One region of the Pseudomonas azadiae genome, then DNA from elsewhere that is predicted to be linked to it. Evidence: predicted binding sites of a transcription regulator. Region 1 holds the regulator's gene; each other region holds the start of a gene.

Region 1 (4,536 bases):
AAACTGGCCTTTGCCGTGCAACTGGTCGAGCAGGGATTCGAACTCTGCGTCGGAGATGTCTTCGCTGGTCGGTGCCGCGGCCGGCGCAACGGCGGCCGGTGCTTCTGCCTCGGCCTTCACTGCGCTGAGGGAGTTGAGCAGTTGCTCGAACTCACTGTCGGTCACATCCGGCTCGGCTTGCACTACAGGCTCGGGCTCGGCTTGCGCCACCGGCGCCGCGGACACATCGGCAGGCTCTGCATAGCGCGCCAGGGCGGCCAGCAGTTCCGGGGTGGCGGCGGTAACCGGTGCACGTTCACGCACTTGGCTGAACATGCCGTTGACCGCATCCAGTGCTTCGAGAATCACGTCCATCAATTCCGAGTCAACCTGACGCTCACCCTTGCGCAGGATGTCGAACACGTTCTCGGCGATGTGGCAGCACTCCACCAGCTCATGGAGCTGGAGGAAGCCGGCGCCCCCTTTTACAGTGTGAAAACCGCGAAAAATTGCATTGAGCAGGTTCGCATCATCCGGTCGGCTTTCCAGCTCGACCAGTTGTTCGGACAGTTGCTCTAAAATTTCGCCGGCCTCTACAAGGAAATCCTGAAGGATTTCTTCATCGGCGCCGAAGCTCATGGGTGTGCTCCTTAGAAGCCTAAACTGGATAACAGGTCATCGACATCATCTTGACCCGATACAACGTCTTCACGTTTATCGGCATGAATCTGCGGACCTTCACCCTTGGCGAGATGTTTTTGTGGATCTTTTTCCGAGAGGATCGCTTCGCGGTCATGTTCGATGCCTGCAAAGCGGTCGACCTGGCCTGCCATCAGCACTAATTTGAGCAAGTTGCTTTCCACTTCGGTGACCAATTGGGTCACACGTTTGATCACCTGGCCGGTGAGGTCCTGGTAATCCTGGGCGAGCAGAATGTCGTTGAGGTTGCTGGAAACCGTGCGGTTTTCCTGCTCGCTGCGTGACAAGAACCCTTCGACCCGACGCGCCAATTCACGAAATTCTTCAGCCCCGACTTCGCGGCGCATGAAGCGGCCCCAGTCAACGCTGAGCGCCTGGGCTTCGGTGGCCATGCCATTGACCAGGGGCGTGGCGTTTTCCACCAGGTCCATGGTGCGGTTGGCCGCCGCCTCGGTCAGCCTGACCACATAGGACAGGCGTTCGGTGGCATCGGTGATTTGCGAGATTTCTTCGGCCTGGGGCATATGCGGGTCAATCTGGAAATTGACGATCGCACTGTGCAGCTCGCGCGTGAGCTTGCCCACTTCCTGGTACAGGCCGCGGTCACGGGTCTGGTTGAGCTCATGGATTAACTGCACCGCGTCGCCGAACTGGCCTTTTTCAAGGCTGTCGACCAACTGGTGAGCATGCTTTTTCAGGGTCGACTCAAAGTCGCCCTGTGACGTTTCTTTATGCTCCATAGCTCCCCCGCGATGGCATTAGCCGTGGATGCGTTCGAAGATTTTTTCGATCTTCTCTTTCAAGGCCAATGCAGTGAATGGCTTGACCACGTAACCGTTTACCCCGGCTTGGGCGGCTTCGATGATCTGCTCACGCTTGGCTTCGGCGGTTACCATCAACACGGGAAGGCTGCGCAGTTTTTCGTCGGCGCGCACGTGGCGCAGCAAGTCGATACCGGTCATGCCAGGCATGTTCCAGTCCGTTACCAGAAAGTCGATGCTCCCGCTGTTGAGGATCGGAATCGCCGTAATGCCGTCGTCCGCCTCGACCGTGTTAGTGAACCCAAGGTCACGCAACAGGTTTTTTATGATCCGCCGCATCGTTGAGAAGTCATCAACGATGAGGATTTTCATGTTCTTGTCCAATTCGACCTCCAAGCAGTCTTAAACGCGCCCAGCACCTGGACGCGCCATTTCAATCAACAGGCATTACACAAAAAGGACTGCCGGGGGCTCCACGGGCCGAACCCGCGAAGGCTCGGCGCCCTCGCGGTATCGTCTGCAGTGCCCCCCACACTGCCTGTCAGCGCGCTCGCCACTCTCCCAAACGCCCCCGCAAGCGGGCTGCGCACTGGCTATGCAACTGGCTGACCCGCGATTCGCTGACCCCCAGGACCTCACCGATTTCCTTAAGGTTCAGCTCTTCGTCGTAGTACAGCGCCAACACCAGCCGCTCACGCTCCGGCAAATTGGCAATCGCGTCCGCCAACGCTCCCTGGAAGCGTTCATCTTCCAGGTCGCGCGATGGCTCCATATGAGCGCTCGCGCCGTCCTCGTGCAGCCCTTCATGCTCGCCGTCCTGCAACAGGTCGTCGAAACTGAACAGGCGGCTGCCCAAGGTATCGTTCAAAATCCCGTAATAATCGTCGAGACTCAATTGGAGTTCGGCCGCAACTTCGTGATCTTTAGCGTCGCGACCGGTTTTTGCTTCAATTGCGCGAATTGCGTCACTGACCATGCGCGTATTGCGGTGCACCGAACGCGGCGCCCAATCACCCTTGCGCACCTCGTCGAGCATCGCGCCACGGATACGGATCCCCGCATACGTCTCGAAACTGGCGCCCTTGCTCGCGTCATATTTGGTCGACACTTCGAGCAGGCCGATCATGCCGGCCTGGATCAAGTCTTCGACCTGGACGCTCGCGGGCAGGCGTGCCAACAGGTGATAGGCAATGCGCTTGACCAAGGGCGCGTAGCGCTCGATCAACTCGCCCTGGCTGTCACGGGCGGATTTCTTGTAGGCGTTGTAGCCGTTCGCTGTCATAGCACCGGTCCTGCGCTCGTCTGATGCACCAATCGCTCGACGAAAAACTCCAGATGCCCCCGCGGATTGGCGGGCAACGGCCAGGTATCGACCTTCTGGGCAATAGCCTTGAACGCCAAGGCGCATTTGGAACGAGGGAACGCTTCGTAGACCGCACGCTGCTTTTGCACAGCCTTGCGCACACACTCGTCGTAGGGAACTGCGCCAACGTATTGTAAGGCGACATCGAGAAAGCGGTCCGTGACCTTGGTCAACTTGGCGAACAGGTTGCGCCCTTCCTGCGGGCTCTGGGCCATGTTGGCCAGGACGCGGAAGCGGTTCATGCCGTAGTCACGGTTAAGCAGTTTGATCAGGGCGTAGGCGTCGGTGATCGAGGTGGGTTCATCGCAGACCACCAGCAACACTTCCTGCGCGGCGCGCACAAAGCTGACCACGGACTCGCCGATCCCGGCGGCGGTGTCGATCACCAGCACGTCGAGGTTGTCGCCGATATCACTGAACGCCTGGATCAGGCCGGCATGCTGCGCCGGGCTCAGGTGCACCATGCTCTGGGTGCCGGAGGCGGCCGGCACGATGCGGATGCCACCCGGGCCCTGCAACAGCACGTCGCGCAGCTCGCAACGGCCCTCGATCACGTCGGCGAGGGTGTGCTTGGGCGTCAGCCCCAGCAGAACGTCGACGTTCGCCAGCCCCAGGTCAGCATCCAGCAGCATGACGCGGCGGCCAAGCTCTGCCAGGGCCAGGGACAAATTCACTGACACGTTAGTTTTCCCGACGCCACCTTTGCCGCCGGTCACCGCGATCACCTGTACGGGATGCATGCTGCCCATTTTATTTCTTTACCTTGTCTTGCTTAGACGCAGGCTACATGGCTTGGCCGCGTGAATCGCTTGCAGACCATCGATGTAGATACATTTCACGGTGTTCATCCTGACTTATCCCACCCGTTTTGCCGGGTTGTGGTAAAGGTCGGCGAACATATCGGCCATCGCTTCCTCGCTAGGCTCTTCTTGCATTTGCACGCTGACTGCACGGCTGACCAATTGATGACGGCGCGGCAGATGCAGATCATCCGGGATCCGCGGGCCGTCGGTCAGGTAGGCGACCGGCAATTCATGACTGATGGCCAGGCTCAGCACTTCGCCCAGGCTCGCGGTTTCATCGAGTTTGGTGAGGATGCAACCGGCCAGGCCGCAGCGCTTGTAGCTATGGTACGCAGCGGTAAGAACCTGTTTCTGGCTGGTGGTTGCAAGCACCAGGTAATTTTTCGACTTGATGCCACGCCCGGCCAGGCTTTCCAACTGCATGCGCAATGCCGGGTCGCTGGCTTGCAGGCCGGCGGTATCGATCAGCACCACGCGCTTGCGCAGCAGCGGGTCGAGGGCATTGGCCAGGGATTGGCCCGGGTCGACGTGGGTCACCGGCACATTGAGGATGCGGCCCAGGGTCTTGAGCTGTTCCTGGGCACCAATGCGGTAGCTGTCCATGCTCACCAGCGCGATATTCTGTGCGCCGTACTTGAGCACGTAGCGCGCGGCCAGCTTGGCCAGGGTGGTGGTCTTGCCCATGCCGGCGGGGCCGACCATGGCAATCACACCGCCCTCTTCCAGCGGTTCGATTTCCGGCGTGGCGATCATGCGCGCCAAGTGAGCCAGCAGCATGCGCCAGGCCTGGCGAGGTTCCTGGATCTCGGTGGTCAAGGCCAGCAGGTCGCGGGACAACGGGCCGGACAGGCCAATGCGCTGCAGGCGGCGCCACAGGTTGGCCTGTTGCGGCTTGCTGCCTTGCAGTTGGGTCCAGGCCAGCGAGCCAAGC
Region 2 (4,536 bases), 2.5 Mb from region 1:
CTGCCGGCCACCAACGCACGGCGTGCGGCGTTGGCGCGGTTGGCCGAGAGTTCCCAGTTGCCGAAGTCGCCCTGGCCCGAGTAGGGCTTGGCGTCGGTATGGCCGCTGATGCTGATCTTGTTCGGCACCGCCTTGATGGTGTCGGCCATGGCCAGCAGGATGTCTTCAAAGTACGGTTTCAAGCGCGCACTGCCGGAATCGAACATCGGCCGGTTGGCGGCGTCGGTAATCTGGATGCGCAAACCGTCCGGGGTGATCTCGAACGAAATCTGATCCTTGAACTTCAGCAGTTGCGGGTTTTCCTCGACCTTGTTCTGCAGTTCCTGCAGCAACAGCTCAAGGCGTTCCTGCTCGACCTGCTCGGCCATCGATTCCACAGTATCGCGCTCGATCGGGATTTTTTCCTGCGGCGACTCGGTCTGCACTTCCGGGTTGATGGTGCGTTCAGGCGCCAACTGCGGCGAACCGCCCAGGTCGATCACGAAAGGCGTGCCGCTTTCCGAAAAGCCAATCGGGTCTTTGAAGTAGCCGGCGATGGCGATCTTCTGTTCCGGCGTGGCGGTGGACATCAGCCACAGCACCAGAAAGAACGCCATCATCGCCGTCGCAAAGTCGGCGAAGGCGATTTTCCAGGCGCCGCCGTGGTGCCCCGCAGCGAAGCGCTTGACGCGCTTGATGATTATCGGCTGGTTGTTTTCCATGGCTTAGCGACCGCGGACCGCTTGTTCCAGCTCGGCGAAGCTTGGGCGGTGCTTGGGGTACAACACCTTACGACCGAACTCCACCGCCAGCGATGGCGGCATGCCGGAAGCCGAAGCGACCAGGCTGGCCTTGATCGACTCGTACAGGTTGATTTCTTCCTTGGCGTCATGGGCCAGGGAGGTCGCCAGGGGGCCGAAGAAGCCGTAGGCCGCGAGAATACCGAAGAAGGTACCCACCAACGCCGCGCCTACGTGCATGCCGATGGCGGCCTGGTCGCCTTCGCCCAGCGACGCCATGGTCACCACGATACCGAGTACCGCCGCAACGATACCGAAGCCGGGCATGCCGTCGGCGATACCGGTGACGGCGTGGGAAGGGTGTTCCAGCTCTTCTTTGAGGCTGAACAGTTCCATGTCGAACAGGCCTTCCAGCTCGTGGGGGGCCATGTTGCCGGAAGACATGATGCGCAAGTAATCACAGATGTAGGCGGTCATGCGCTCATCTTTGAGCACGGCCGGGTACTTGGCGAAAATCGGGCTGGCCGCGGCGTCTTCAATGTCCGCCTCGATGGCCATCATGCCTTCGCGGCGGCTCTTGTTAAGGATCTCGTAGACCAGGCCCAGCACTTCCAGATAGAAGGTGTGGGTGAAGCGCGAACCGAACATGGCCAGCGATTTTTTGACCACGTGCATGGTCATGTAGCCAGGGTTCGCCTGCAAGAACGCGCCGAACGCCGCACCACCGATGATCAGCACTTCGAAGGGCTGGACCAGCGCAGCAATTTTACCGTGGGACAGGACGTAGCCACCGAGCACGCTTGCGATGACGACGATGATGCCGATAATTTTAGCCATAGGAGATGAGTACTTGCGCCGTCGGGTTCATGGACATATTTAAGGGAACTGAAAACTCTTGTTCCTCTTATCGGCAAAACTGCGCCAGACTATAGCCCGTTAAGGCGAAAAGCCAGTTCGGCCCGCTCCGGGCGTGTTGACAGCAAGTGATGATCGCGCCCCCACCATGGCCAATGAAACGACAGTTCCCACTGCAAAACCCACTTCTCTCGCCGCTTGGATCAAGCGCCTGGACGAGGTACTGCTGCCTGTTCCCCAGGCCAGCCACGACCGCGTGTGCAAAGGCATCCGCGACAGCCGCAGCTCGCTGCGGGACATCGCCGAGCTGATGCAAGACAGCCCGGCCCTTGTGCTCAGCGTGATCCGCGAGGCCAACAGCCACACCCATGGCAGCCTGGCGGAACCGGCGGAAAACCTCGAAGTGGCGCTTAACCGCCTGGGCCTCAAGCGCGCCGAAGAACTGCTGGCGCGCCTGCCTGCGGTACCGGCCCACGAGATTCCGGTGGCGCTGCGCCAATTGCTGCTGGTGAGCCAGCATGCTTCGCAGCAAGCCAACGGTTTGTTTGGCAGCCGCCTGGCGCGGCTGTGGCAGGATATTCATTGGGGCAGCCTGCTGTTTCTGTCGCCGATGTGGCCGATGGCGGTTGCCTTCCCCAAGCTCTTGGAAGAATGGGAGCTGCGGGTTATCCACAAGAACCAGCCCGCCCGCCAAGTCGAGCAGGAATTGTTCGGCGTGCGCCTGCTGGACCTGTGCGTCGGCCTGACTGAAGCCTGGCACCTGCCGATCTGGGTATCTCAAGGCTATAAATTGCTGCTGACCGAACAACGCTTGCTGGTCAAGGCACTGCATATCGCCCGCGAAGACGACCCGCTACGCCATCAGCAACTGCTCGACGCCGAACCCAACCTGCGCCGCTGGCTGAACCAGCCGGCCAATACCGTATTGCTGGCCAACGGCCTGGCAATGTCGACCCAGGAGTCCTGGACCTGCCCGCACACCGAGCGTTGGCAGTACCTGACTGCGCTGTACCTGCAACAGCCCTTGGGCGACGTGCAGCAACAGGTCCATCAACAAGCCGTCACCAGCGCCCGCACCACGTTGATGCCCGACCTCTGGCACCCGGCGCTGTCGCTGATCTGGCCGTGGCACGTGCAGAAGATCCATCGTGGCCTGCTGCCGGCGCCGCCGCCCACCGCCGAGTCCCTGGCTGTGTGGCGCAAGCATTGCACCGAGCTGCTGGTGGAGCCGAGCCGCTTTGCCAACGCCATGCATCTGACCACCTGCGCCAAGGAGGCCTTGGTGGCCAGCGGCATGCAGCGGGTTATGCTGCTGATGACCGATCGCGCCCAGAGCACCTTGCGCGTGCATCAGGTCGACGGCCTGCCCAAGGACGCCGCCAACCTCAGCCTGGACGTAGTCAACAGCACGCTGCTGCAGCGACTGCTGGAAAAGTCCGCCCAGGTGCGCCTCAACCCTGACAACCATGCGCAGTTCTCGGCCTTGCTGCCGCCGATCCTGCGTCGCCTGTTTACCGGCGAACACCTGCTGCTGCGCTCGCTGAGTTGCAACGGCAAGGTGGTGATGCTGATGGTGGCTGACCAGGGCGGTGGGCCGTTCTCGGAAACTACCGTGCAAGCCTTCGGCAAAACCGCCCAATGCATCGAGAAGGCCCTGCACTGCTTTACCAACCGCAGCACCTGATGCTTGCGCTACAATCGCCCTCTTTTATCCCCAACCTTTGTGCCCAGGAGACCTCACATGCCTGACTTCTCTGGCTTGCCGCTGGTGATCGAACCCAGCGACCTGCTCGGTCGCCTGGAGGCCGAACACCTGATCCTGGTGGACCTCACCAGTGCCGCCCGCTACGCCGAAGGGCATATCCCCGGCGCGCACTTTGTTGACCCCAAGCGCACCCAATTGGGCCAGGCGCCTGCTCCAGGCTTGCTGCCCAACAAGGTTGACCTGGAAAACCTCTTCGGTGCACTGGGCCACACCCCGGACGCGACCTACGTGGTCTACGACGACGAAGGCGGGGGCTGGGCCGGGCGCTTCATCTGGCTGCTCGACGTGATCGGCCACCAGAAATACCACTACCTGGACGGCGGCCTGCTGGCCTGGCTGGCAGAAAAACATCCTGTGTCCACCGATGTGCCTGCGCCCGTCGGCGGCCCGGTCAGCCTCACGCTGCACGACGGCCCCACCGCCACCCGCGAATACCTGCAAAGCCGCCTGGGCGCGGCCGACCTGGGAATCTGGGATGCGCGGGGTCCGCTGGAGTATTGCGGTGAAAAGGTACTCGCCGCCAAAGGTGGGCACATTCCCGGCGCCGTGAATTTCGAATGGACCGCCGGCATGGACCAGGCGCGCAACCTGCGTATCCGCCGCGACATGCCGCAGATCCTCCAAGACCTGGGGCTGACCAAAGACAAAGAAATCATCACCCATTGCCAGACTCACCACCGCTCTGGCTTCACCTACCTGGTGGCCAAGGCGCTCGGTTATCCGCGAGTCAAAGGTTATGCCGGTTCCTGGGGCGAATGGGGCAACCACCCCGACACCCCCGTCGAGATTTAAGGTTTAAGGACAGTTATGAAAAAGCAGTTGTTTATCCTCAGCCAGTACTTGCTGCCGCACCACTTGCTGTCGCGCCTGGCCGGCTGCATTGCCGAGTGCCGCGTGCGCTGGTTCAAGAACGCCTTCACCACCTGGTTCGCCAAGCGTTATCAAGTGGACATGTCCCAGGCTCTGGTTGAAGACGTGACCGCCTATGAGCACTTCAACGCCTTCTTCACGCGAGCCCTCAAGGACGGCGCTCGCCCGCTGGATCAAACCCCAGGCGCAGTCTTGAGCCCAGCCGATGGCGCGGTCAGCCAGCTCGGTCCGATCGAGCATGGTCGGGTGTTCCAGGCCAAAGGCCACAGCTTCAGCGTGCTGGAATTGCTCGGCGGCGATGCAGCCGTAGCAGCGCCGTTCATGGGC
Region 3 (4,536 bases), on a different contig from region 1:
GGGATTTCAGTCGTTGAAATCTTCCCAGCCGCCCATCTGCTTCCAGCGATTGACGATGCCGCAGAACAGCTCGGCGGTCTTCTCGGTGTCGTAGCGGGCCGAATGCGCCTCACGACCGTCGAAGTCGATCCCGGCCGCCTGACAGGCTTTGGCCAGTACTGTCTGGCCATACGCCAGGCCGGCGAGGGTGGCGGTGTCGAAGCTGGAGAACGGATGAAACGGGTTGCGCTTCATGTCCAGCCGCGCCACGGCGGCATTCAGGAAGCCCAGGTCGAAGCTGCTGTTGTGGCCGACCAGGATGGCGCGTTTGCAGCCATTGGCCTTCAACGCCTTGCGTACGCCACGGAAGATATCGGTCAGCGCCGCTTCTTCACTCACTGCCATGCGCAGGGGGTGATCGAGCTTGATCCCGGTGAACTCCAGGGCGGCCGCTTCGATGTTGGCGCCTTCGAACGGCTCGACGCGGAAGAAGTGGGTATGTTCCGGGAACACGAAGCCCTGTTCGTCCATGCCGATGGTGGTCGCGGCGATTTCCAGCAGCGCATCGGTGGCGCAATTGAAACCACCGGTTTCTACGTCGATGACAACCGGCAGATAACCGCGAAATCGCTCGGCCATCGGGTGACGGGAACCGCCACCGCTATGCTCTTGTTCGTCGTCGTATTGGTCTTCACTCACTTGCTTTCCTCCAGCAGGCGCCAGCGCAGTGTTTCACCGGCGCGCAGCGGGATAACGGTCAGCTCGCCAAAGGGCAGGCTGGCAGGGGCGGTCCAGTCTTCACGAACCAGGGTGATGCGGTCGGTATTCGCCGGCAGGCCATAGAAACGCGGGCCGTTGAGGCTGGCGAACGCTTCGAGCTTGTCCAGGGCGTTGCGCTGTTCGAACGCTTCGGCATACAACTCGATCGCCGCAAAGGCGGTGTAGCAACCGGCGCAGCCACACGCGGCTTCCTTGGCGTGCTGGGCGTGGGGCGCGGAGTCGGTGCCGAGGAAGAACTTCGGATTGCCGCTGGTCGCGGCATCCAGCAACGCCACCTGGTGGGTGTTGCGCTTGAGGATCGGCAGGCAATAGAAGTGCGGCCGAATCCCGCCCACCAGCATGTGGTTGCGGTTGTACAACAGGTGATGCGCGGTAATGGTCGCACCGACGTTGGCCGAGGCCTCGGTCACGAACTGCACGGCATCGGCCGTGGTGATGTGCTCGAATACCACCTTGAGGGTCGGGAACAGCTCGACCACGCGGCGCATATGTTCGTCGATGAAGAGCTTCTCGCGATCGAACACGTCCACATCGCCACGGGTGACTTCACCGTGGATCAGCAGCGGCATGCCGACCTCGGCCATGGCTTCGATGGCCGGCAGGATCTTGTCGATACTGGTCACGCCGGAGTCGGAGTTGGTGGTCGCGCCGGCCGGGTACAGCTTGGCGGCGTGCACGAAGCCGCTGGCCTTGGCCTCGCGAATCTCCGAGGGCTGGGTGCGGTCGGTGAGGTAGAGCACCATCAGCGGTTCGAAGCGGCTGCCGGCCGGTCGTGCAGCGAGGATCCGCTGGCGATAGGCATCGGCTTGCTCGGCGTTACGCACCGGAGGTACCAGGTTTGGCATGATGATGGCGCGGCCAAAGGTGCGCGCGACATCGGCCACGGTGTGGGGTAACGCAGCACCATCGCGAAGATGAATATGCCAGTCGTCGGGACGCAGCAGGGTCAGGCGGTCGGACATTGGGGATTCCAGGCGGGTCAATCTGGTGGGAATGCTACCGGAAAAGACTCTTGCAGGCACTCGCTATCAAGTTTTGCAGGATGCGACCGATAGCAGGGGGTATGCCTTATCGATGTATGACGCCTTGAAGTGTTGTAGCAACCAGTGGAGCCTCCCGTGCGCCAGCATTATCTAGCCCTGCTCAGTGTGTTCGCCAGCCTGCCTGCGATGGCCCTCACGTTCCAGACACGTCTGGAGAATATTGAGTGGAAGGTCGAAGGCGACCAGTTCGAGTGCCGCCTGACACAGCCGATCACCGACTTCGGTTCGGGTGAGTTCGTGCGCCGGGCCGGTGAGCAAGCGACGTTTCGTCTCAAAGCCTATAACGGCTCGCTGGGTACGGGCTCGGCCACCTTGCTGGCCGCCGCCGCTCCGTGGCAGCCGGGCCGTGGTGATATCAACCTTGGCGCCGTGCGCGCTGGCAGCGGCGACGTGTTGTTCAACAGCTCCCAGGCCCAGGCCGGGCGGCTGTTCATTGGGTTATTGGAGGGGCGTAGTCCGACCGTCCGACACTACGGGCGTGAAGGTGGCTACTCGGAAATCCGCCTGTTGCCGGTAAAATTCAACAAGGCCTACAACGACTACCAGCTGTGCACCACCAAGCTGTTGCCGATGAATTACGACCAGGTCAAACAGACCGAGGTCGGCTTCCCGGGGGGAGGTATCGAACTGGACGCCGCAGCCAAGAAGAAGCTGGATGTGATTGTTGCGTTCATGAAGGCCGATCCCACCGTCAACCATATCGAGCTCAATGGCCATTCAGACAATAGCGGCAACCGCCTGACCAACCGCGATGTCTCGCGTCGCCGAGCGCTGGCGGTGATGGACTACTTCAAGGCCAACGGCATCCAGGAATCCCAGGTCACCCTGCGCTTCCATGGCGAAAGTTATCCGTTGGCACCCAACACCAACGCGGCCAACCGGGCGCGCAACCGTCGCGTCAATATCCAGCTTGAACGCGTGGCAGCCCCCGAGAAACCGGCGCCCCAGGCCACGGGCCCAAGCAACCCCGCGCATACCTCGTAAGAATCGAGCACCGGTCGCTCACTCGACATAATCTGTCGCTTTATCTTCATTTGCTGTCGCGCCCCTGTAAATTCACGGTTTTGATCGGTAGAATCGACGCCTTTCCGTACAACCCCGTGGAGTGATGGCATGGCCGACGTAAACAAGGTCGTTCTCGCGTATTCCGGCGGCCTGGACACTTCGGTGATCCTCAAGTGGCTGCAGGATACTTATAACTGTGAAGTGGTGACCTTCACCGCTGACCTGGGTCAGGGCGAAGAGGTCGAACCTGCACGTGCCAAGGCGCAAGCCATGGGCGTGAAAGAGATCTACATTGACGACCTGCGCGAAGAGTTCGTCCGCGATTTCGTCTTCCCGATGTTTCGCGCCAACACCGTCTACGAAGGCGAGTACCTGCTGGGTACTTCCATCGCACGTCCGCTGATCGCCAAGCGCCTGATCGAAATCGCCAACGAAACTGGCGCCGACGCCATTTCCCATGGCGCGACCGGCAAGGGCAACGACCAGGTGCGTTTCGAACTGGGTGCCTATGCGCTCAAGCCCGGCGTGAAAGTGATCGCCCCTTGGCGTGAGTGGGACTTGTTGTCCCGTGAAAAGCTGATGGATTACGCTGAAAAGCACGCCATTCCAATCGAGCGTCACGGCAAGAAGAAGTCCCCGTACTCGATGGACGCCAACTTGCTGCACATCTCCTATGAAGGCGGCGTGCTGGAAGACACCTGGACCGAGCACGAAGAAGACATGTGGAAGTGGACCGTCTCCCCGGAGAACGCTCCCGACAAGCCGCAGTACCTGGAATTGACCTACCGCAACGGTGACATCGTCGCGCTGGACGGCGTCGAAATGACCCCGGCCACCGTACTGGCGACCCTGAACCGCATCGGTGGCGAACACGGTATCGGCCGTCTCGACATCGTCGAGAACCGCTACGTGGGCATGAAGTCCCGTGGCTGCTACGAAACCCCGGGCGGCACCATCATGCTGCGTGCCCACCGCGCGATCGAGTCCATCACCCTGGACCGCGAAGTGGCTCACCTCAAGGATGAGCTGATGCCCAAGTACGCCAGCCTGATCTACACCGGCTACTGGTGGAGCCCTGAGCGTCTGATGCTGCAGCAGATGATCGACGCCTCCCAGGCTCACGTGAACGGCGTTGTGCGGCTCAAGCTCTACAAGGGCAATGTGATCGTGACCGGTCGCAAGTCCGATGACTCACTGTTCGATGCCAACATCGCCACCTTCGAAGAAGACGGCGGCGCCTACAACCAGGCGGACGCAGCAGGCTTTATCAAATTGAACGCGTTGCGCATGCGCATTGCGGCCAACAAAGGCCGCTCGTTGTTCTAATTTTCTGCCCGCTGTAAGGAATGGCCCCTTTCCGAGGGGCCATTTTTTTTGCGCGTAATTGTGTAGATGTCGGTGATGTTTATTGCGGTTAAACATGCATGGATGTTTAACCGCGACCGTTGTCAAAATCTGGATTTGAATGAAGAGTTGATGGGTTTTTGTAGGGAGAATGAATTTTTTACATCTATGTAGGAACCGGTCTTACAGAAAATTCACTCATGTAAGTGCGGCGGATATATAAATCGCTGAATCGTCTGTAGGAATTAAGGATGTAAGTGAATATGTTTAGTGGAACTGAAAAAAATGGATTTCCGTCAGCGGTTTTCTCGGCCGGACACCAGAGGCAAGGGGCATTTCCTGAGAGTTATGTGCGGCACGTTTACCCCGCCCCCCATGTGCCGGG

What was found. Region 1 encodes FliA, which starts transcription of late flagellar genes. Its sites were predicted from a motif close to CTAAAGTTTNNNNNNNNNNNGCCGNTAA; they were not measured.
Region 2: motA (flagellar motor stator protein MotA) is a predicted target of FliA. The motif match lies at 1,624-1,651, and genes of this name have one in related genera.
Region 3: KVG91_RS27240 (flagellar protein MotY) is a predicted target of FliA. The motif match lies at 1,787-1,814, and genes of this name have one in related genera.

Annotation. Positions count from the first base shown of each region.
Region 1 is NZ_JAHSTY010000001.1:1,012,661-1,017,196, forward strand. Features, by position in the region: gene KVG91_RS04450 (chemotaxis protein CheA) at 1-618, opposite strand, end outside; gene KVG91_RS04455 (protein phosphatase CheZ) at 630-1,418, opposite strand; gene KVG91_RS04460 (chemotaxis response regulator CheY) at 1,437-1,811, opposite strand; gene fliA (RNA polymerase sigma factor FliA) at 1,981-2,721, opposite strand; gene fleN (flagellar synthesis regulator FleN) at 2,718-3,551, opposite strand; gene flhF (flagellar biosynthesis protein FlhF) at 3,657-4,536, opposite strand, start outside.
Region 2 is NZ_JAHSTY010000001.1:3,491,085-3,495,620, reverse strand. Features, by position in the region: gene motB (flagellar motor protein MotB) at 1-701, opposite strand, end outside; gene motA (flagellar motor stator protein MotA) at 705-1,556, opposite strand; gene KVG91_RS15820 (HDOD domain-containing protein) at 1,723-3,258, shown strand; gene KVG91_RS15815 (rhodanese-like domain-containing protein) at 3,316-4,131, shown strand; gene asd (archaetidylserine decarboxylase) at 4,147-4,536, shown strand, end outside.
Region 3 is NZ_JAHSTY010000003.1:77,538-82,073, reverse strand. Features, by position in the region: gene rnt (ribonuclease T) at 7-678, opposite strand; gene pyrC (dihydroorotase) at 675-1,721, opposite strand; gene KVG91_RS27240 (flagellar protein MotY) at 1,878-2,786, shown strand; gene KVG91_RS27235 (argininosuccinate synthase) at 2,916-4,133, shown strand.